Regions from separate parts of the Nonomuraea sp. IBHARD001 genome, predicted to be linked through region 3. Evidence: riboswitches for the same ligand, from Rfam matches in the RefSeq annotation. Region 3 holds a riboswitch; each other region holds the start of a gene.
The links. Region 3 has a riboswitch for cyclic di-AMP ahead of ACTWNK_RS41380 (C40 family peptidase). Riboswitches for the same ligand answer to the same signal wherever they lie in the genome.

Region 1 (5,292 bases), 6.1 Mb from region 3:
ACTCCGTCGCAGCCCACTACTTTCAGACGGCGCTCAAGTTGGCCGCCGAGGCGGACGATGCGCCGATGGCCGCGCATGTCCTGCGGGCGATGGCCCATCAAGCTTTGGACCTAGGACACTTCGCGCACGCGCTACATCTAGCGGAAGCCTCGACGAGCGGGCGCCGATACGCGGCTGCCTGTCCGAGGGAGCGCGCCCTCCTCAGTGTGGTCCACGCCCGAGCGCTCGCTGCGACCGGCCGTCGCGACGCGGCGTCGTCGGCGCTGCTGCGCGCCGAGGATGATCTGTCTGCCGCCGGACCCGGCGACCGGGAGCCTGGCAGGATCTTCTTCTTCGGGGAAGCAAGCCTTGCGCACGAGACTGCGGCTGCCCTGCGAGACATGGGCGATCTCACTGGAGCAGCGCACCAGTTCCGGCACAGCGTCCGCACACGGAAGGTGACATCGTTCACGCGGACGCACGCGGTCACACTGGGGTACCTGGGGGGCGTCCAGGCCAGCATGCATGACCTGGAGGAGGCATGCACGACCTGGTCGGCGTCCCTCGACGCGATGAACGGCGTCCGCTCCGGCCGTACCCGGCAGGTCGCGTTGACCATGCGAGCGACACTGTCCCCGTTCCGGCGACGCGGCATTCGCGCGGTCGCGGAGGTTGACGCCCGCGCGGCGGCCTACTTGCCGACGGGAGGCGGATCGCTCGTCGACAGGTAAGATCACGCCTCACCCCTGTCGCGGCAGAAGAGGAAGACGCTGATGTCGGAATCGTTCGAGGTCCAAGCCCTTGGTCACGTTGTCGGCGGGAGGGTCGAGCCCACCGATGACTACTGGGGCGGCACGCGCGCCATCATCCGCCTCGACTCCGAACGCTTCACTCCTGAGGCGACCAAGGGCTTGCAGGACTTCTCCCACCTGGAGGTCGTCTTCCGCTTCCACCTCACCGACCCCACCGACCTCAACCTCGGCGCCCGCCGCCCGCGCGACAACCCCGACTGGCCCGAGGTCGGCATCTTTGGTCACCGGAACATGCGCCGCCTCAACTGGCTCGGCGTCTCCCGGTGCCGCCTCATCGAGGTGGACGGCCTGGACCTGCACGTCGAAGAGCTGGACGCCGTCGATGGCACACCTGTTCTCGAAATCAAGCCGTGGTTCGTCGCGTTCGGCCCTCGGGGCGAGATCCACGAGGCGCGATGGACGACAGAGATGCTCGGCGACTATTTCGCGCCGAGCATCTCAGAGCCGGGGCCGTGACGGTACACACGCCGCAAGCGCTGGGCCAGGACTATCGCGCCCCGAGGAGGTCGACGCGCACGCCACCGGAGAACATCGAGTCGTGCAGTTCGATGGAGACCGGCTTCATGTCCCTGGGGACATCGAAGACGACCACGGCTTGCGCTCGCAAGCCGGGGTTCAGCTCCTTCATGAGAGTCTCACTGCGGATAGCCAGGGCTGCGGCCGTGCTCGCCGAGTACTCCCTGCCCTGACCGTCAAACAGCTTCTGTGAGTCCGCGAAGAAGTGCTGCGCCCTGTCCCCGATGTTGGCCACGGTGAGCGTGACAAGGACGAACTTGCCATCCGCCTTCTGGGCCATGAAGCCATCGCCCAGGGACTGTGCCTCGGCCACCTTGGTTACGGTGAACTCGAACTTGCCGTCGCGCACCTTGGCGCCGAGGCCGGCGACCTTCGAGGCTGGTTGTGGCTCCTCGTTCGGTGCGGTCTCCTGTTCCTCGGTGGGGGCGTCCTCCTGTTCGGCGGCTTCCTGTGGCGCAGGTTCGGCGTCCGCCTCGGTCTGCATGGTTCTGCTGGGCGTCGGCGTCGCGGCGACCGCGACGATGACCGCTGTGCAGCTTCCAAGGAGGACGAGGGGTAGGCCAACGATGAGTAGCCAGAAAAGGGCTCCCTTGCCCCGCTTGGGAGGCGGTGGCTGATAGCCGTAGGGCTGCTGGTAGCCGTACGGCTGCTGGGGCTGCTGCGGGTCGTGGCCGTACGGGTAGGTCATGGGGACTCCGGGGAAAGGCGGACGACGAGGCTGGCGCAGGAGGACGCCCCGAACGTCTCCTGGTGTACTGCGAGCGCAAGATGCCCTGAGGCTAGGGGGTGCGAGCCGCACGACCAGGGAAACGCTGGGGATCGCGCTGGTCGCCTGACCGTGCGGCGGCAGGTGCCCCCGCCGATGACTCCTGCTATCGCGTGTCAGGAACGTAACCCGTGACAGGCTGTGTCCCGTTCCACCCCAAACAATCTGGTAGAGATTCCTCTCCCAACGGATGAGGTTTGCACACCCTGCGGCAGGCCTGCGTTCTACCTGGGCTGCTGCCGGGCGTGCTTGACGCCGCTCGCAGTAGCACTACGCCGGGCTTGGGCCCGGCGTGTGGTGAGCGGGTCGTCCCTTGCGCATGAGCTCGTGCATGTTCGGCTTGGTGACGCCGAGGATGCGGGTGATCTCGCCGCCCTTCGTCGGCGGCTCGGGGTTAGGCGCGCAACCTGCAGTCGCGAGGCTCGGCCTGAAGCTCCTCGATGAGCGGGAGGTTGGCAAGATCCGACGCCGCCTGGTCTTCCAGGCGCTTGAAGAACCGGGCGAGGTTGGCGGGCTCCGTGACGCACCTGTCGAGGTCGTCTCGGGCGGCGGGGGGAGGCTGGCCATGGGGCAGGCGCCATCCGTCGATCGAGGATCAGGTTCAACCCGACCAAGGTAGGCCAGAGGCGACGGACGGCCCTTCGGCCTACTCGGCCCGGGTGACGACGCCGACGGTCTCCATGTCGGTCACCGACGCGCGTACCTGGCGTCTGTAGGTCCAGCCGCGGCCCCGGCGCACGCCGTCGGCCGATACCGGCTCCTGGCGTGGGTGGCGAAGGCGGCGGCCAGGGTGAGGAAGCCGAAGGCCAGGTAGGTCCAGTGCCAGCTCAGGCCGCCCGCGCCGAGCGCCTGATCGGTCGCCACACCGCCCGCGACCAGGCCCGCGGCCCCGGCCAGGGTCAGCACCGCACCACGCCACCGTCGCACCGCAGGCCTTCGCCGCCCCAGGGGGCCCGCCCGGTCTCGGCCCTGTGCCCGGAGTCCTACAGGCGACCGGCCAGTAGATCAACCGGAATGCCGTATTTCGCACTGGAACGGTCTAGATCACGGCTGACAAAGGTAAAGAATTTCGGCCGATAAATGTGATGTATGCGACATGACTAAGCGCCTGAGCTGCGGAATGTGACCAGTGTCACATTACCTTCCGGGAACCCCTCATTAATCAGGGGTTCCGTTCTTAACACACGCCTTTATTGGATCTTTACACTTGACTTTGGCTTTGCCGGGTCCTGGGAGGCGAGGTACCTTCTGGCACCGCGGCGCTCAAAGCCATGACGTCGCAGCGAAACTCCGCAGGTCATCGCCGCTCGTGGCATCCATGCCCCACCCCAACAGGTGGGGGCGGTGGCCCGCCGAATCCGTGCAGCCAGGCGCACGGAGCCGGGGAACCAATCGATCCCATCCCCATGGGATCAGGGGTGAATCAGCGCATTACGCGCCGTAGGGCGACTTCCACGCCCGAATCCGTCAGCTAACCCGGTAGGCATTCGTGGAAGCCCCAAGGAGACAAACCCTGTCCACCTCCCAGCTCCATCCTCGTCTGTCCAAGCTCACCCGCGCAGGCCTCGGCACCATGGCGCTCACCCTGAGCGTCTCGGCCGGGTCGATCGCCCTGCAGGGCACCGCGGCGCAGGCGGCGACGACGACAACGGCGGTCAGCGCCACGATGACCAAGGCGAGCACCACGGCCAAGGTCACCACGGCGAGCACCACGAGCAAGGCCGCCAAGCAGAGGGCCAAGGCCGCTCGGGCGGTCACCGTGGCCAAGAAGCAGATCGGGGACCCGTACCGGTGGGGCGCCACCGGACCCGGATCCTTCGACTGCTCGGGCCTGGTCCAGTTCGCCTGGCGCAAGGCGGGGGTCACCATCCCGCGCGTCACGCACAGCCAGTACTCGCAGATCAAGAAGAAGGTCTCCTGGGCCAACCTCCAGCCCGGCGACCTGATGTTCTTCCGAGGCCGCGGGCACGTCGGCATGTACATCGGCAACGGCAAGATGGTGCACGCCCCGAGCACCGGCAAGACCGTCCGGATCGAGAAGCTGAACGGCTACCGCAAGTCGTCGTTCGCGGGCGCGGTCCGTCCCGGCATCTAGCCGATCATCCCTCTGAGAATCCACCCGCCTCTGGGTGATTCCTCGCGAAAGCCCCGTCCATCCCCCTGGGACGGGGCTTTCGCATGTCCGGGTTAGGGTCGGATGCCATGCAGCCGCCGCCCGTTCGCCGCCGAGCCGCGCTCGCCGCACTGGCGGCGGGCCTGCTGCTGGCCGCCGGGCCCGGCCGGGCCGCAACGGGCGGCGCGGTCATGGTGGAGGAGCTGCGCACCCTGTGGCCGGACGGCGCGCACGTGGTCAGGGGCGAGCGCGCGCTGGTCGTGGGCCATGGAGCCGATCCCGCCCTGCTCGCCGACATCGCACGCCGGGCTGCGGTGGCCAGGAAGGCCGTGGCGGGCGTTCTGGGGGAGCGGTCGGGTGAGGCCCTCGTGGTCGTGCCGGGCGGCGACGACGAGGCCGCCGAGGTGATCGGCAGCACGCCCGGCGCGCTCGCCGGACTCGCGGCCGTGGCCGACCGCGGCCGTGTGGTCGTGGTGCCCGGCGGGTTCGGGCGGCTGAACGGCGTGGGGCGCGACGTCGTCCTGGCCCACGAGCTCACCCACGTGGCGGCGGGCACGGCCGGGGTGCCGGTGTGGCTGCGCGAGGGGTTCGCCGACTACGTCGCCTACCGGGGCTCGGGCCTGGCCGTCGCGCTCGCCGCCGCCGAACTGGCTGCCGAGACCGCCGCGGGCCGATGGCCGGACGCGCTCCCGCGCGACGCCGACTTCGGCGCCGGAGCCGTACGGCGGGCCCAGGCCTACCAGGAGGCGTGGCTGGCGTGCCGCGCCTACGCGGAGCGGTTCGGCGTACGCGGGCTGGTGAGGCTCTACCGTGATGTCCAGCGGCATGGGCTCGATCGGGCGTTGTCGGCGGCCGGGCTCGACCCGGAGGGGCTGACCGCGCTGTGGCTGGACCACATGCGCGAGGCACTGGCGGCGTGAGGCCTTTGGGGGGATCCGAGTGAGCGAGGAGCAGGGCGCGGACGGGGCGCGGCGGCTCGGTGGTGGGCGGCGGGCGGCCGGGGTCGCGCTGGGGGGGCTCGGGGCGGTGATCGTGGGGGTGGTGGCGTTCACGACGCCCTGGCGTGCGTTGCCCGCCGACGCGCCGTATGTCGCGCCGGACCCGGC
Region 2 (5,292 bases), 1.6 Mb from region 3:
GGGCGGCGGGCAAGACCTCAGTTCGTCTGCGTCACCGTCGCCTGGCCGCTCGCCGCGTCGACCTCGACGCTCGACTTCTTGCGCGCCGCGTCGACGACGTCCACGTCCCAGACCGTGCGGCCGTCCTCGTCCTCCAGTTCGGCCAGGGTGACCTGGGCTCCGGGCACGGCGGCCCTGGCCTTGTCCACGGCTCCCGAGATGCCGATCTTGTCCTTGGCCACCAGGGCCTTGGCCTCGGCCGCCTCGTCGGCGGGTTCGTTCTGGCGGCCGGTGACCGCGCCGGTCTCGGCGTCGATGCGCACGTCGACCAGCGTGCCCGTCTCGCTCAGCACCGAGCTGAACCAGCGTGGCGGCGGCTGCGGCGCGTAGAACTGCACCATCGTCGGCGTGCCGTCCTTCTTGGCGAGCTCGACGGCCTTGTCGAAGGTGACCGCTCCTGCGGGCACCGACACCGCCGGTGACGACACAGCGGTGGACGGCGAGGTCGCGGCCTGTGTGCCGCAACCGGCCAGGGCGAGCGCGAGGACACCCAGCATGAGTCTCATCCCCTGGTGATGACCGCTGACCGGCGGCGGACACGAGACCTGACCAGAGCTTTGCCCGACCACTTTCCCCCAGGAACCAACATCGTCGTGTCATAATTTGGGGGAATCTGTTGAAACACCAGTCAGCGAAGGGCGGCCGGATGCTCGCACAGCAACGGCAGCAGGCGATCGTCGAACGCGTGCGCAGGAGCGGCGGCGTCCGCGTGGCCGACCTGGTCCGCGAACTCGGCGTCTCGGACATGACGATCCGCAGGGACCTGGAGCTCCTCGCCGAGCGCGGCCTGCTGCAGAAGGTGCACGGCGGCGCGACCGTGGCCGGGCCCGGCTCGGCCGAGGAGCCGGGCTTCGCCGCCAAGTCCGGCAGGCAGCAGCCGGAGAAGGACGCCATCGCCCGCCGCGCCGCCGAACTGGTCGCGCCGGGCACCTCGGTCGCCCTGTCCGCGGGCACGACCACGTGGGCGCTGGCCCATCACCTGACCGACGTGCCCGAGCTGACCGTCGTCACCAACTCGATCCCGGTCGCCGAGGTCTTCCACCGCCATCCGCGCGCCGACCGCACGGTCGTGCTGACCGGCGGGGTGCGCACGCCCTCCGACGCGCTCGTCGGACCCGTCGCGGTCACCGCCATCCGCGACCTGCACGTCGACACGCTGTTCCTCGGCGTGCACGGCATGAGCCCGAGGGCCGGGTTCACCACGCCCAACCTGCTGGAGGCCGAGACCGACCGTGCGCTCGTCGCCTCCGCGCACCGGCTGGTGGTGCCGGTCGACCACACCAAGTGGGGCATGGTCGGCATCAGCACCATCACCGGCCTGGACGCCGCCGACGTGGTGGTCAGCGACGCCGCCTTGCAGGAAGAGGCCAGGGCCGAGTTCGGCGACCGTCTGATCATCGCGGAGGACCCCTCGTGAAGCGCACGCTTACCCACCTGGCCGACGGCAGGGAGCTGTTCTACTTCGACCACTCGGACTCCGCCGTGCGCGACGCCCGCGACCTGCGGGAGCTGCCGCCGCGCCCGCCCGCCTCCGAGCTGCGCCTGGACCCGCTGACCGGCGAGTGGGTGGCCATGGCCGGGCATCGGCAGAGCAGGACGTTCCTGCCGCCCGCCGACGAGTGCCCGCTGTGCCCGTCGGCGCCGGGCCGGCTGTCGGAGATCCCGGCCGGCTCCTACGACGTGGTCGTCTTCGAGAACCGCTTCCCCTCCTTCGGCCCCCTCCCGGGCGCGCACGGCGAGGCGGGCGGGCTGAGCGAGGTACGGCCGGGGCTCGGGCGCTGCGAGGTGGTCTGCTTCACCTCCGAGCACGCCTCCTCCTTCTCCCGGCTGGCGCCCGAGCAGGTGGAGCTGGTCATGCACGCCTGGGCCGACCGCACGGCGGAGCTGTCGGCGATGCCCGGCGTCGAGCAGGTGTTCTGCTTCGAGAACAGGGGCGAGGAGATCGGCATCACCCTGGCCCATCCGCACGGCCAGATCTACGCCTATCCGTATGTCACGCCGCGCACCCGTCTGCATCTGCGGGCCGCCGCGCGCAGGCCGGGGCTGTTCGCCGAGGTGCTCGCGGCCGAGCGGGCGTTCGGCGAGCGCGTCGTCGCGGCCAACGAGCACTGGACCGCGTTCGTGCCCGCCGCCGCGCGCTGGCCGTACGAGGTGCATCTGTATCCGCATCGGCAGGTGCCCGATCTGGCGGCGTTGTCGGAGGCGGAGATGCGGGCGTTCGGGCCGCTCTATACCGATGTGCTGCGGCGGCTGGACGGACTGTTCGGGGTGGTCATGCCGTATGTGTCGGCCTGGCACCAGGCGCCGGTCCGGGAGGGTCGGGAGCTGGCCTACCTGCATCTGGAGCTGTTCTCCATCCGGCGGGCGCCGGGCAAGTTGAAGTATCTGGCCGGGTCGGAGTCGGCGATGGGCGCCTTCGTCAACGATGTTCTGCCCGAGGAGGCGGCCCGGCGGCTGCGGTCACAGGTAGATCACTGATTGATCTCAGCGGAGAGTCGCATGGTGCTGCATTTACCACTAATATCCATCTCGCCTAGTTCCGGGCGTGTTGCCCGGAAGCCGGGGACCCACTCCCTCGGGGTGAATCCACTTCGGTGGTAGGGCTCCTCCCGCCCGAACCCGTCAGCTAACCCGGTCGGCATGAGGAGAGGAGAGTGCGTGGCGGCCCCGTCCCCCACGTCGCGTCGCCGCACGGCACCACGCTTCATCAGCACGGCGCTCTGCGTTCTGAGCGCGGCAGCCCTGGTCTGCGCCCCCGCCACCGCAGGAGCCGCGCCCAAGCCCAAGGAGAAGCAGCTCCGCGCCGACCTGGCCAAGCAGAATAAGAAGGTCGACCGCCTGATCGAGGCCTACAACGCCAAGCGCGTGCAACTGGCCAAGGCGCAGGAGTCGGAGAAGAAGGCGAACAAGCGCCTGGCCGCCGCCGAGCAGGCGCTGGTCACCGCGCAGGAGCAGGTCAGCGAGATCGTCGAGCTGCGCTACCAGGCCACGACCGGCGGCATGCGCCTGCCGTTCGGCGGCAATCTGGGCGGCGCGGCCATCCTTGAGCAGCTCGTCGGCCAGCAGGAGGCGGTGCTCACCTCCTTCAGCACCGCACGCGACGAACGCAAGCAGGCCGCCGACGCCGCCCAGGTCGTCACCGGCCAGATCCGCAAGGACGCGGCCGAGGTCGAGGGCCAGCGCGAGGAGGCACAGGACCTCATCGACGAGATCCAGAAGAACCTCGACAGGCTCGTGCCCTACGGCACCGGCCGCCGCTCCGACGGCAGCTGGGCCCCCGAGCTGCCGAGCGGCGCCGACAACATCACGCCTCGCATGCGCCTGATGCGCGACCTCATCCGCAAGAACTTCGACCTGCCGTACCAGGTGGGCTGCTACCGCGTCGACGACAGCGGCGAGCATCCGCTGGGCCGGGCGTGCGACTTCATGATGAGCCAGGGCGGTTCGATGCCCTCCGCGGCCAACCAGGCGCTGGGCGACAGGATCTCGGCCTGGGCGATCAAGAACAAGGACCGGCTCGGCGTGAAGTACGTCATCTGGCGGCAGCGCATCAACATGGGCTCGGGATGGCGCACGATGTCCAACCGAGGCGGCATCACGGCCAACCACTACGACCATCCGCACATCTCGATGTACTAGGACGCGGGGCCGCGACCGGTAAACCGACGGGCCGTGACGGCAGTCCTCTTCTGTGACACGTGTGACGAGGAGGATGCGCCGGTGGAGTACCGCTTTCATTCGCCGCCGGGCTGGCCCGAGCCCCCGGCGGGCTGGCGTCCTCCTGCCGGGTGGCGGCCGAGCCCCGCGTGGCCGCCCGCGCCCGACGGCTGGGTCTTCTGGGTCGCGGTCCAGCCCGCCGTCCCGGCGACCGAGCGCGACGGGCTGGCCGCGATGACGCAGGCCCTGCGCCAGGAGCACATCGGCCTGCAGGCCGCCGTCGCCGACGCCGCACTACGCCTGCGCGAGATCGAGCAGCAGATCATCCACACCGAGGAGACCGTGCTGCTGCAGGAGGCCGGTCTGTACGAGTACCGCCACCCGCTGAGCGACGCCGTCGCCTACAGGGACAGGCTCGCCCAGGTCAGAAACCGGATCAAGGCCCTGGCCAAGGACGGCACCGCCGTGATCGGCGCCACGAACTGGCAGATCAACGGATCGCTCGCCGAAGGGCGCAGGATGGTGCGCGACTTCTCCAGGCTGATGCTGCGCGCCTACAACGCCGAGGCCGACAACTGCGTGCGCACGATGCGCCCGTACAAGCTGCAGTCGTCGGTCGACCGGCTGGAGAAGGCCGTCGAGACGATCGTCAAGCTCGGCCGGACGATGAGCATCCACGTCAGCGGCGAGTACCACCGCCTGCGCCTGTACGAGCTGGAGCTGACGGCCGACCACCTGGCCAGGCAGGAGGAGGAGAAGGAACGCTCCAGAGCGCAGCGCGAGCGCCAGCGCGAGGAGGAGTCCGCCCGCAAGGAGTTCGAGCGCGAGAAGGCCAGACTGCGCAAGGAGGAGGCGCACTACCGAGCGGCGCTGGCCAAACTGCTGGCCGGAGGCGACGAGCGGGGAGCCGGGGAGCTCAGGGCCAAGCTGGAGGAGATCGGCGCGGCCGTCGGCGACGTCGAGGCCCGCGAGGCCAATGTGCGGGCCGGATATGTGTACGTGATCTCCAACATCGGCGCGTTCGGCCCGGACATCGTCAAGATCGGCATGACCCGCAGGCTCGAACCCCAGGACAGGGTGCGCGAACTGGGCGACGCCTCGGTACCCTTCACGTTCGACACCCATGCCCTGATCTTCAGCGACGACGCGGTCGGCCTGGAGAGCCGATTGCACAGCGAGCTGAGCAGCCGGCGGGTCAACCGGGTCAACCCGCGCAGGGAGTTCTTCCACATCACGCCCGCCGAGGTCAAGGTGGTGCTGGAGCGGATCTCCGGCCACCACCTCCTGGAGTACCGCGACACCCCGGAGGCGTTGGAGTGGCACCAGTCCCGGCATGCGCCCTGACGCCGGACCTGCTCGCGGGTCAGTCGATGCGCTGGCAGATCTCCACGGGAAGCCTGGGCGACCAGGTGGCGGTGGCCTCGTCGTAGGCGCGGGCGTAGCCGTTCTTGCCGCCGGCGCACGGGGCCGCGACGGTCGTCTCGACGTACACGGCTCCGCCTGGCGTGATGGAGTGCGTCCTGGCGACGACCCACTTGGAGAACACCGTGCGTCCCGAGTTGAACTTGACCGCGACGAACACGCGCCGATCGACGG
Region 3 (5,292 bases):
GAAGGCACCCGAAGGTGCGTAACCCACCCGGAGGACCGTATGGCGACCATGAACGCCGCCCAGCGCCGTGAGGCCGCGAAAGTCGCCTACGACGCCTATATCGACACCTGTCCTTCTCGCAAACTGCTCGACACGCTCAGTGACAAATGGGTCACGTTGGTGCTCAACGCACTCGCCGACGGTTCGAAGAGATACAGCGACCTGGCCAGGATCATCGCCGGAGTAAGTCAGAAGATGCTCACCCAGACGCTACGCGCGCTGGAGCGTGACGGACTGCTCACACGCGAGGTCACGGCCTCGGTGCCGGTCCGTGTCGACTACGACCTCACTCCGCTCGGCCGTACCCTCCTGCCGCTGGTCGAGGCCATCAAGGCCTGGTCACAGGTGCATATCGAGGAAGTGGAGGCGGCGCGGGTCCGGTATGACGCTGTATGAGGTCGTCTGGGCGACGCAGGGGAACAGCTTGCGGCCGCTCGGTGGATCGTCAGTGAAATCCGGGACAAACCGATCAAATCCCTGAAAAATGGCAGGGATAGCCCCCAAAGACGTCATTGTGTTATGGCGTACGCCGTCATAGCGTGAGTACTTCACACCGTGGCGATCACGTCAATAGCGCTCGTTGTGCCGCCCTTATGGCGGCGCTTGACGACCTTTCGCCGATACGTTTAACGTCGCGGAGACGAGCAAGATTGCTCGCGCCGAGACGTCGATGAGTTCCGTCGTTGGGGGGAGGGCTCCCGATGGCTTATCCCGATGTGGATGTGGCTTTGGGCCCGGACGACCTGGCTCTGCTCGCGGAGTTGGCCAAAGGCGTGACGGTCGACCGTGTTGGGCGGCGCCTGGAGATCAGTGGACGAACGGTACGACGCCGCTTGCGCGGCATCTGCGATCGAATTGGGGTGGCGACTGCCATTGAGGCGGTCGCCTGGGCGGCTCGCCGTCGTTTGATCTAGCTGATTTTGGACCGCTCCCAAACGGTTCGGCCCAGGTCAGCGACGGTGTGACGCACCCCGGTTCCATCCTCGATCGCCCGTGTCCCACAAGGACGCGGACCGTGACTCGAAAGGGCGACCCCCGCAGCCGGCGGGGGCCGCCCCTTTCGTGAGCGCGGGCACTGCCGTGTCCGCTCACCCGTGCCGTGCGCGCTCTTCGCGTGCGCGAAAAGGCCTTAGCCGGCTCGCGTGCGCGACAAGCCTCAGTCGGCGATGCGGACCGCGCCGGCCCAGGGCCGTCCGTCGATCTTGGCGATGCGGACGACGTCGCCGGTGCGCGGGGCGTGCACCATCATGCCGCCGCCGATGTAGATCCCGACGTGGTGCAGGTCGTTGTAGAAGAACACCAGGTCGCCCGGCCGCAGCTCCTCCTTGGAGATGTGCGTGCCCGCGGTCCACTGGTCGCCCGTGTAGTGCGGCAGGCTGATCCCGACCGTCTCGTAGGCGGCCATGACCAGGCCGGAGCAGTCGAAGGAGCTCGGGCCCTCGGCTCCCCACACGTAGGGCTTGAGCTGCTGGGTCAGCGCCCAGCGTGCGGCGCCTGCCGCCTTGCCGCTGCCGATGACCGGCAGGTTGACCCTGACCGCCCTGGTGCCGGGACGGCCGGCCTCGCCCATCGCCCGGCTGAACAGGTCGCTCTCGACCTGGCCGACCAGCTTGCGGATCTTGTCGCGCTTGCCTTCGAGGTCGTCGACGATCTTCTGGACCTCGGAGATGCGCGTCTTGGCGCTGGCGCGGGCCCGCTCGGCGTCCTCGATGGCCTTGGCGACCTGCAGGACCTCCTCGCCCTGCTGCTGCTCAAGGGCGTAGGTGGTGGCGGCGCGGTCGAGGAAGGCGTCGGGGTCGGCGGAGTTGGTGAAGGCGAGCGCGCCGGTGAGGCCGCCCGACATGTAGGCGCTCTGGGCGAGCAGCGTGGCCTTCTCCCGCTTGGCGGCCAGATCGGCCTCGCTGGTGGAAAGCACCTTCTTGGCCTTCTCCGAGCGGGTCTTGGCGTCCTTGAGGCGCTCGCGCTGGCCGTTGAACTCCTCGCTCAGCACGCCGATCTGCTCGTGCAGCTTCTCCACCTTGGCCGAGAGCTCCTTGAGCGTCGGCTCCGGGTCGGCCGCGGCGGAGCCCAGCGGGGCGCAGAAGGCCAGAGCGGCCACGGCCACGCCGACGATCGCGAACCTACGAGGGTGGAACACGCGTTCCGGAGGGCGGGCGTGTTTGCCCGCCTGCTTCCCTTCACGGGCACGCGTCCGCTTCACCAACCAGCTCCTCTCATCGGCGCCTACCGGGTTAGCTGACGGGTTCGGGCCGGAGCAGCCCTACCGAGCGCGGGCTCGGACTCACCCCGATGACGGCCACGGCCGTCGATGGTTCCCCGGCTCCCCGCGAGCGGGGATTAGGCGCGCCTTCCCGCCTGGTCAGATGCAGACCGTACGGGTGACATCGTCGCTGGACACTAGTGCACCGGATGGTTCGTGCTCAACCAGAACTGCCAAGTCTGTTGAGTTTTCACAACTGAAAGGACACGAGGAGATCACGTTCTGCAGGCCGTAAGGTGTCCTTTTTGCAGCACTTTCATGGCTTTTCGGGGTACGGCAAGGCGGTCCATGCAGGTCTGCGCCCGGCAGAATCCTGAAATTCGTAACGTGACTAATCACTTACTGAAAGTCACATGAGGCCGACGGGTCATGAGTTAAGTGTGAACCGTAATGGGATCGCTAGGCTGAGCGGTCATGGAGCAGGTCGTCGAACTGGCTGTCCCGGACGTGGAGATCGTGGTCCGGCGTGCGCGCACGCCCGACGTGCGAGGGATTCGACGCCTGGTCGACACCTATGCCGGCGCCGGTCCAAGGCTGCTGGAGAAGGCGACGGTGACGCTTTACGAGGATGTCCAGGAATTCTGGGTGGCCGAGCGCGCGGGCCGCGTGGTGGGATGCGGAGCACTTCACGTGCTCTGGGAGGACCTGGCGGAGATTCGAACGGTCGCGGTCGACCCCGAGTGCAGGGGGCTCGGCATCGGTCATCGCATCGTCGCCTCGCTCATTCGGCACGCACGGGATCTCGGGCTGCGGCGTGTGTTCTGCCTGACATTCGAGGTGGACTTCTTCGCCGGGCACGGATTCCATCCCATCCAGGGCACACCAGTGGCTCCGGAGGTCTATGCCGAGCTTCTGGCCTCTTATGACGAGGGCGTCGCCGAGTTTCTCGATCTTGAACACGTGAAGCCGAACACGCTCGGGAACACCCGGATGTTGCTCCATCTCCCAACTAATGACGTAGGTGTTGACTCGCCGGAAAGGTGATTGTTGATACCTATGTCGATACGTTGGGCACAGCAAGCATGCTGCCTGACATGTGCCGCATGCGCAGTCGAAGCGAGGTGACACGGTGAGCACCGGACAGCCGCCGTATCCACAGGACGATCCAGAGCACAGTTCCCATCGATCGGGGTCGCCTGAATACGGACAGCAGTACACGGGTCACGCCCAGGGCGAGCCCGATCCAGACGTGACGATCGTGGGCTACCGGACAGACACCGGCTCCCAGGGTCAGCCCGGCTACGGCCAGCAGCCCGGCTCCTATGACCAGCAGGGCTACGGTCAGCAGCAGGGGTACGGCCAGCAGCAGGGCTATGGCCAGCAGGCCGCACAGCCCGGCTACGGCCAGCAGCAGGCCTACGGTCAGCAGCAGCAGGGCTACGGCCAGCAGGCCGCACAGCCCGGCTCCTACGACCAGCAGGGCTACGGTCAGCAGCAGGGCTACGACCAGCAGGCCGCACAGCAGCCCGGCTACGGCCAGCAGCCAGCCTCCTACGACCAGCAGGCCTACGGTCAGCAGCAGGGGTACGGCCAGCAGGCCGCACAGCCCGGCTACGGCCAGCAGCCCGCGTCGTACGACCAGCAGGCCTACGGTCAGCAGCAGGGCTATGGCCAGCAGGCCGCACAGCAGCCCGGCTACGGCCAGGCGGCGTCTGGCCAGCAGTCCTACGACCAGCAGGGCTACGACCAGCAGGCTTACGGTCAGCAGCAGGGCTATGGCCAGCAGGCCGCACAGCCCGGCTACGGCCAGCAGCCAGCCTCCTACGACCAGCAGGCCTACGGTCAGCAGCAGGGGTACGGCCAGCAGGCCGCACAGCAGCCCGGCTACGGCCAGGCGGCCTCTGGCCAGCAGTCCTACGACCAGCAGGCCGCCTACGGCCAGCAGGGCTACGGACAGCAGCAGTCCTACGGTCAGCAGCCCGCCTCGGGCCAGCAGTCCTACGGCCAGGCGGCCTCGGGCCAGCAGGCCTATGGTCAGCAGCCGGCCTCGGGGCAGCAGCAGGCCTACGGACAGCAGCCCGCCTCCGGCCAGTACAGCTACGGCCAGCAGCCCGCATCGGGCCAGCAGGCCTCCGGCCAGAGCTACGGCCAGGACGCCTACGGCCAGGCCGCCCAGGCGCAGCCGTACGCGGCCTCAGGGCAGCAGGGCTACGACCAGCAGGCCGCGTACGGGCACCAGCAGCAGGGCTACGGCCAGGCGCCCGCCTACGAGGGGAACAAGGGCTACGGCCACGTGACGGGCGTCCAGCCTCCGGGGGCGCCCGCGCCTCTCGCGGAGTGGTGGCAGCGCCTGGTGGCCAGGATCATCGACGGCATCATCGTCGGCGTGGTCGGGGCGATCATCAACTTCGTCCTCGCCCTGATCCTGGGGATCTTCATCGCGACGGGTGGCGGATTCGACGTCACCACGGGTGAGATCTACGTGCCGTTCGGGCTGAAGCTGATCGGCTTCATCTCGGGGCTCGTGATCACCGTGCTCTACATCGGTTACGAGTACTTCCTGACCAAGGCCAAGGGCCAGACGGTCGGCAAGATGGTGATGGGGATCGCGATCATGCCCGTGGGCAGCGTTCCCTCCGCCGGTGGGCTGGAGGGTGGCGTCGCGCTCAAGCGGGCGGGCGTCACGTGGGGCGCATATGTGTTCTACGCCCTCGGCTCGTTCATCCTCGCGCCGGTGTTCAGCCTTCTCGCCGCGGCGGGGATCGGCGTCAACGGTGCTTCACAGTTCTGGAACAAGCCGTTGGCGCAGACCTATGCCGACAAGGTGGCTGAAACAGTGGTTGTGAAGATCAAGTAGCTCAAGCGGGACGAAGAAGCAGGGGCCGGCCTGGTGGCCGGTCCCTGCTTTCGCGTGCGGGCCCGTGTCCACTCCCCGGTACTGCTCCTCGGCGCGGCGGATTTCGGTCGTGTGCCGTCTTCTCGGGGCCATGGACCCGTTTTCGCATGCGTCCCGCTCGTTCAGGAAAGTGTCAGCTCACGGCAAAGCTCTGGTC
Region 4 (5,292 bases), 3.2 Mb from region 3:
GCACAGCCTCTCGCAGCTCGACGGCGCCCTGAACAAGGTGACCGCCGAGCAGGCCAAGAAGATCGTCGTCGCCTACGAGCCCGTGTGGGCGATCGGCACCGGCGAGGTCGCCACGCCCGACGACGCGCAGGAGGTGTGCGGCGCTCTTCGGGCGCGACTCGCCGATCTGTATGACGCGGAGGTGGCGGACGCGGTCCGTATCCTTTACGGTGGCTCGGTCAAGTCGGATAACATCGCCGGGATCATGGCTCAGCCCGACGTCGACGGCGCCCTGGTCGGGGGTGCCGCACTCGACGCGGCGGAGTACGTTAAGATCTGCCGTTTTGGCGAATTGTCCAGCTGACTGAGGCGTTCGGGGGGTACGACTTGACATCACGTCGTACCCTCTAGAAGCAAGTTTGAATCGTCGCGACTGTACTTCGTATCAGAGGAATCAGGTCACCCGTGATTATCGGAATCTCCGCCGCCCTCATTCTGGCGAGCTGTCTCATGATCCTGCTTGTGCTGCTCCACAAGGGCAAGGGCGGCGGGCTGTCCGACATGTTCGGCGGCGGCTTCTCGTCGAACTTCGGCGGTTCCTCGGTCGTCGAGCGTAACCTCGACCGCCTGACCATCATCACTGGTGTCGTATGGTTCGTGTGCATCATCGCCCTGGGTCTCCTGCTCAAGCCCTGACCCCCGGTAACGACGTACACAGCGTGACAGTGATTCTCCCCCGTGTCCCCGCGGGGCGATCGAGCGAGGAGTTCATCCGTGGGTAGTGGCAACGCGATCCGTGGCAGCCGAGTCGGCGCCGGGCCGATGGGTGAGGCAGAGCGCGGCGAGGCGGCCCCGCGAGTGCGGGTCTCGTTCTGGTGCGCGAACATGCACGAGACCAGGCCCAGCTTCGCCAGCGACGCGGCCGTCCCCGAGCTGTGGGACTGCCCCCGCTGCGGTCTCCCCGCAGGCCAGGACGAGGCGGCCCCCCCGGCCCCTCCCCGCAACGAGCCGTACAAGACGCACCTCGCCTATGTGAAGGAGCGTCGCAGCGACAAGGACGGCAAGGCCATCCTGGAGGAAGCCCTGGAGCGCCTGCGCAACAACAAGTCGCCCTGGTGACCGTGGGAGCGCTGTCTTTCTGAGCGCATATGCGAAGGCCCCCGCAGGACATCCTGCGGGGGCCTTCGCACGCCCACCCCAACCCACGCCCACCTGTTACGGCAAGCCACCCCCAGCACCACCGCCCGACGCGGGCAACCGCCCGCAGGGGGGCGGTACCCGGGAGCGCGGCCATCCACCGATACGCGGCGCCGCAGTGTGAGGCCCGAGCCTCCCGGGCAGGGCGAGGCGACCGGGAGCCACCCGCACACCTCCGTGCGACCCGCACCCCCTCGTGCGACCCGCACACCCTCGGACAGCCCGCACACCCCCGTACGACACGCGCACGGGGGTGACGGACACGTCGGTCAGGCCAGGGCCACCCGGTGATGGCGACCACGGGGAGCCGGACGCAGGGACCTGACCGCCCTGGTGACGCCCCGGCGGCCGAGCGCCAGCAGGGCGACGGTCAGCAGCACGGGGGCGATGGCGCCCGCCGAGCCCAGATCGGTCACGGGACTGAGGTTCTGGGCCATCGCGGTCAGGGCGATGCCCTCGCCCCCCGAGGGCGGAGTACTCCCACCTCCGGGCGCAAGCACGGCCGACGCCGAGTCGCGCCCCGCAGGGGAAGCGGTCGGAGCATGCCCGGGGGAGGCCTCGCTAGTGGGGGCGGGGGAAGCCCCTGAGGCCTCGGCAGCAGGCGCAGGGGAAGCGGTCGTAGCAGGCGCGGAGGCCTCGGTAGTGGGCGCGGGAGAGGACCCGGAGGTGTCGCCGGTGGGGGGCGCCGCCTCGCGGAGGGCCTTGCCGCCCTCGGTGCGGTCGGGGTAGCCGTAGCCGACGACCTTGCTCTGGTCGCGCTCCTTTCGTTTGGCGAAGCGGGCGTCGACATTGCCCTCGATGGTCTTGATGCGTTTGCCCTCGACCTTGGTGACGATGCCGACGTGGTCGATGCCGCTGAGGGACTTGCCGCCCGACCAGTCGTAGAAGACCAGTGCGCCGGGTTCGGGCTCCTTGCCCCAGGCGTCCTGCTTCTTGAACCAGGCCGCATGGGCGGGGGTGTAGGCGAACTGGCCGTACGCCTCCTCCAGGCCGGTCTGCTTGGCGCCCCATGCGAGGAACATGTCGCACCAGGCGGCGTCGGAGAAGTCGTAGCTGTCGTCGACGTTCTTGGCGTACCAGTCGCCGAACTTGGTGTAGCCGCCGGCCTTCTCGACATATCCCACCTGGGTGTCGAGGACCTTGATCATTTTCTGGATGTCTTCAGTGTTCATACCTGGAATGGGGGTTGGGGACACGTCGGAGACGATCCGCGGGGAAGGGTGCGGTCGTCACAGGTGTGGCGCCCATCGGCGCGCACATGGGGGACACGGGGCCCGGGGAAAGGGGCCCGGCGTGCGGCGGCTACGCGGTGGCAGGCGCGGACGGACCGTGGGGTCCGTCGGGGATGACGTGTCTTGGCCAGGTTCGAGGCATGACGAGGTGGAAGCGCACGTGTGCTCCTTCTCCTATGCCGCCTACCGGGTTAGCTGACGGGTTCGGGCGTAGGAGTGCCCTACCGCTGACCTGCAGCGGATTCACCCCGGGAACGATGTGGGTCCCCGGCTCCCCATGACGGGGACTCGGCGGTTCGGCCGGTCATCGGCCGATAACGGGGGACTCTAGTGTTGGTAACGAGTCGGTGGCAATCGGGAAAGGGTAAATAAAGTCCGGGTAAGCCCTAGCCCTGATATCCCAGCTCACGCAGCTGCTCGACCGTGAGGCGCGAGACGTTGGCGTCGGTGGGCGGGTCGTCGGAGTACTGGTGGATGACCCACTGCTTCCAGTCGGCGGGCGGGGTGACCGTGCCCTTGGCGCGTGAGTAGTGCGCCACCCAGAGCGGGTAGCCGGACAGGCCGTCGCCGTGGGTGTCGGCGAAGGACCAGCTGCTGTAGAAGAGCGGCTTGACACCGGTCCTGGCCTCGACACGGGCCAGCCAGCGCTTGGCCCAGGTGGTGACCTGCTCGCGCGAACGGCCGTCGGTGGTCTCCAGGTCGAGGGCGAGCAGGTCGCCTTCGGCCAGGCCGCGCGAGCCGACGACCGTCAGGAAGTGGTCGGCCTCGGCGACGGGGTCGTTGCCCGGATGGCCGTAGTGGTAGGCACCCCTGACGATGCCCTTGGCCGCCATGGCCTTCCAGTGCGAGGTGAAGGACGGGTCGGTGCGCCCGGTGCCTTCGGTGGCCTTGGCGATGCCGAACTCCGCCTTGCTCGCCGCCCAGTCGTGGTCGGCGGCCCAGCGCGAGACGTCCTCGCCGTACACGAGGGTGTCGGTGTGGCCGGGTGCGGCGAAGGCGAGCGAGGCGGTCAGCGCCGCGAGGGCGAGCGCCGGGACGGTGCGGACTCTCATGGAGGAACTCCCTGGTCGTGATGGGTGTTCCTTCCACCATCCGGGGCGCGGGTCCGCTGCGCGTCACCCAATCGGCGGGGCCCGGTGTCAACCGATCGATGCCGGGCCCCGCCGTACGGGTGAGCTCATCCGCCGTGGACGAGGTCGCCGTCCACGAAGGTCGCCCTCGCCTTGGCCGTCCATATCTCGGCGGCGGGCAGGGCGAACAGGTCGCGGTCGAGGACGACCAGGTCGGCGGGCCGCCCGGCCTCGATGACCCCGGCGGGCGAACGGTTGATCCACGCCGACCCCGCCGTGTACGCGTTGAGCGCCGTGGCCAGTGACAGCGCCTGGCCGGGCAGGAACGGCTGCAGCGCGGTGGGGTAGGACACGTGGACCGACGAGCCGGGCTCGGTGCGGTTGACCGCGACGTGCATGCCCTGGATCGGATCGGCGTTGGACACCGGCCAGTCGCTGCCCGCGCAGAACCTGGTGCCGCGGGCGAGCAGATCGGCGAAAGGGTACTGCCAGGCCGAGCGCTCCTCGCCGAGGAACGGGATGGTCAGCTCGTCCATCTGGGCGTGGTGGGTGGCCCACAGCGGCTGCAGGTTGGCCGTGACGCCGAGCGCGGCGAAACGCGGCACGTCGCTCGGCTCGACGATCTGCAGATGCGCGATGTGGTGCCTGTTGTCCGGCGAGGTGCCTTCCAGGGAGTCGAGCGCCTCGCGCACGGCGCGTTCGCCGATCGCGTGGAAGTGCACCTGGAAGCCGTGCCGGTCGAGCTCGGCGACGTAGCCGTTGAGCAGCGACGGCTGGATGTAGGACAGGCCGGTGCCGCCGCAGCGGCAGTAGGGCTCGATGACGGCCGCGGTGAAGTTCTCCGCGATGCCGTCCTGCATGATCTTCACCGAACCGGCGCTGAAGCGGTCGAGCCCTTCGGCCGACGCCCGCCTGGCCAGCAGGTCCTCGATCTGCTCGGCGCCGCGGGTGCGGTCCCACCACAGGGCGCCGACCACGCGGGCCCTGAGCCGCCCTGAGGCCGCCGCCGACAGATAGGTGGGCAGCTGGTCGTCGGAGCCGGCGTAGGAGCCGACGATGGCGTCCTGCCAGCCGGTGATGCCCAGCGAGAACAGATGGGCCTGGGCGTCGAGCAGGGCGGCGTCCAGGTCGGCGGCGCTCGGGCGCGGGGTCAGCAGGCCGACCAGGTCCATCGCGCCCTCGTGCAGCACGCCGGAGGGCGAGCCGTCGGCGTCGCGCTCGATGCGGCCGTCGGCGGGGTCGGGCGTGTCGCGGGTGATGCCGGCCAGCTCCAGCGCCCTGGTGTTGACCCAGGCGGCGTGGTGGTCGCGCTGGATGAGGTAGACGGGCCGGTCGAGGAAGTCCAGCTGCGAGCGGTGCGGGAGCCCGCCGGGGAAGGCCGACATGTCCCAGCCGCCGCCGTCGATCCACTCCCTGCCCGGATGGGCGCCGGCGTAGGCGCTCACCTTGGCGAGGTAGGGGTCGAGTCCGTAGACCTCCGAAAGGTCGCACTTGGCGCGTTCGAGCCCGGCCTGCACGGGGTGGATGTGGGCGTCGGTGACGCCGGGGATGAGCAGGCCGCCGTCGAGGTCGACGCTGTCGTGCGGGCCCGCCTGCGCGGCCAGGTCGCGTTCGGCGCCGACGGCGGCGATGACACCGTCGCGGACCAGGACGGCCTCGGCGAAGTGCTCGGCCGAGCCGACGAAGACGCGTCCGCCGCGAAACAGGGTGGTCACAGTCAGACTCCTCAGTGTCCGGTGATGAGATCGGCGAAGCGGGCCAGGACCGAGGTGCGCTCCATCGTGGCCTCGCGCGCGTCGGCCTGGCGGTAGAGG

Region 1: it holds a riboswitch for cyclic di-AMP, as region 3 does, so the genes downstream of both, ACTWNK_RS14255 (C40 family peptidase) here and ACTWNK_RS41380 (C40 family peptidase) in region 3, are expected to answer to the same signal.
Region 2: it holds a riboswitch for cyclic di-AMP, as region 3 does, so the genes downstream of both, ACTWNK_RS34190 (coiled-coil domain-containing protein) here and ACTWNK_RS41380 (C40 family peptidase) in region 3, are expected to answer to the same signal.
Region 4: it holds a riboswitch for cyclic di-AMP, as region 3 does, so the genes downstream of both, ACTWNK_RS27420 (CHAP domain-containing protein) here and ACTWNK_RS41380 (C40 family peptidase) in region 3, are expected to answer to the same signal.

The regions. Positions count from the first base shown of each region.
Region 1 is NZ_JBWBBW010000002.1:2,635,516-2,640,807, forward strand. It holds gene ACTWNK_RS14235 (hypothetical protein) at 1-710, shown strand, start outside; gene ACTWNK_RS14240 (SAM-dependent methyltransferase) at 753-1,247, shown strand; gene ACTWNK_RS14245 (DUF4352 domain-containing protein) at 1,279-1,995, opposite strand; gene ACTWNK_RS14250 (hypothetical protein) at 2,761-3,000, opposite strand; cyclic di-AMP (ydaO/yuaA leader) riboswitch at 3,414-3,574, shown strand; gene ACTWNK_RS14255 (C40 family peptidase) at 3,647-4,168, shown strand; gene ACTWNK_RS14260 (hypothetical protein) at 4,276-5,106, shown strand; gene ACTWNK_RS14265 (M48 family metallopeptidase) at 5,126-5,292, shown strand, end outside.
Region 2 is NZ_JBWBBW010000002.1:7,160,496-7,165,787, forward strand. It holds gene ACTWNK_RS34175 (PepSY domain-containing protein) at 18-536, opposite strand; gene ACTWNK_RS34180 (DeoR/GlpR family DNA-binding transcription regulator) at 686-1,456, shown strand; gene galT (galactose-1-phosphate uridylyltransferase) at 1,453-2,517, shown strand; cyclic di-AMP (ydaO/yuaA leader) riboswitch at 2,560-2,694, shown strand; gene ACTWNK_RS34190 (coiled-coil domain-containing protein) at 2,698-3,678, shown strand; gene ACTWNK_RS34195 (SNIPE associated domain-containing protein) at 3,760-5,040, shown strand; gene ACTWNK_RS34200 (hypothetical protein) at 5,060-5,292, opposite strand, start outside.
Region 3 is NZ_JBWBBW010000002.1:8,782,313-8,787,604, reverse strand. It holds gene ACTWNK_RS41390 (winged helix-turn-helix transcriptional regulator) at 40-435, shown strand; gene ACTWNK_RS41385 (helix-turn-helix domain-containing protein) at 741-953, shown strand; gene ACTWNK_RS41380 (C40 family peptidase) at 1,196-2,239, opposite strand; cyclic di-AMP (ydaO/yuaA leader) riboswitch at 2,245-2,393, opposite strand; gene ACTWNK_RS41375 (amino-acid N-acetyltransferase) at 2,714-3,283, shown strand; gene ACTWNK_RS41370 (RDD family protein) at 3,489-5,096, shown strand.
Region 4 is NZ_JBWBBW010000002.1:5,564,535-5,569,826, reverse strand. It holds gene tpiA (triose-phosphate isomerase) at 1-343, shown strand, start outside; gene secG (preprotein translocase subunit SecG) at 445-675, shown strand; gene ACTWNK_RS27425 (RNA polymerase-binding protein RbpA) at 754-1,098, shown strand; gene ACTWNK_RS27420 (CHAP domain-containing protein) at 1,446-2,348, opposite strand; cyclic di-AMP (ydaO/yuaA leader) riboswitch at 2,575-2,712, opposite strand; gene ACTWNK_RS27415 (glycoside hydrolase family 25 protein) at 2,795-3,460, opposite strand; gene ACTWNK_RS27410 (amidohydrolase) at 3,586-5,193, opposite strand; gene ACTWNK_RS27405 (NAD(P)/FAD-dependent oxidoreductase) at 5,205-5,292, opposite strand, start outside.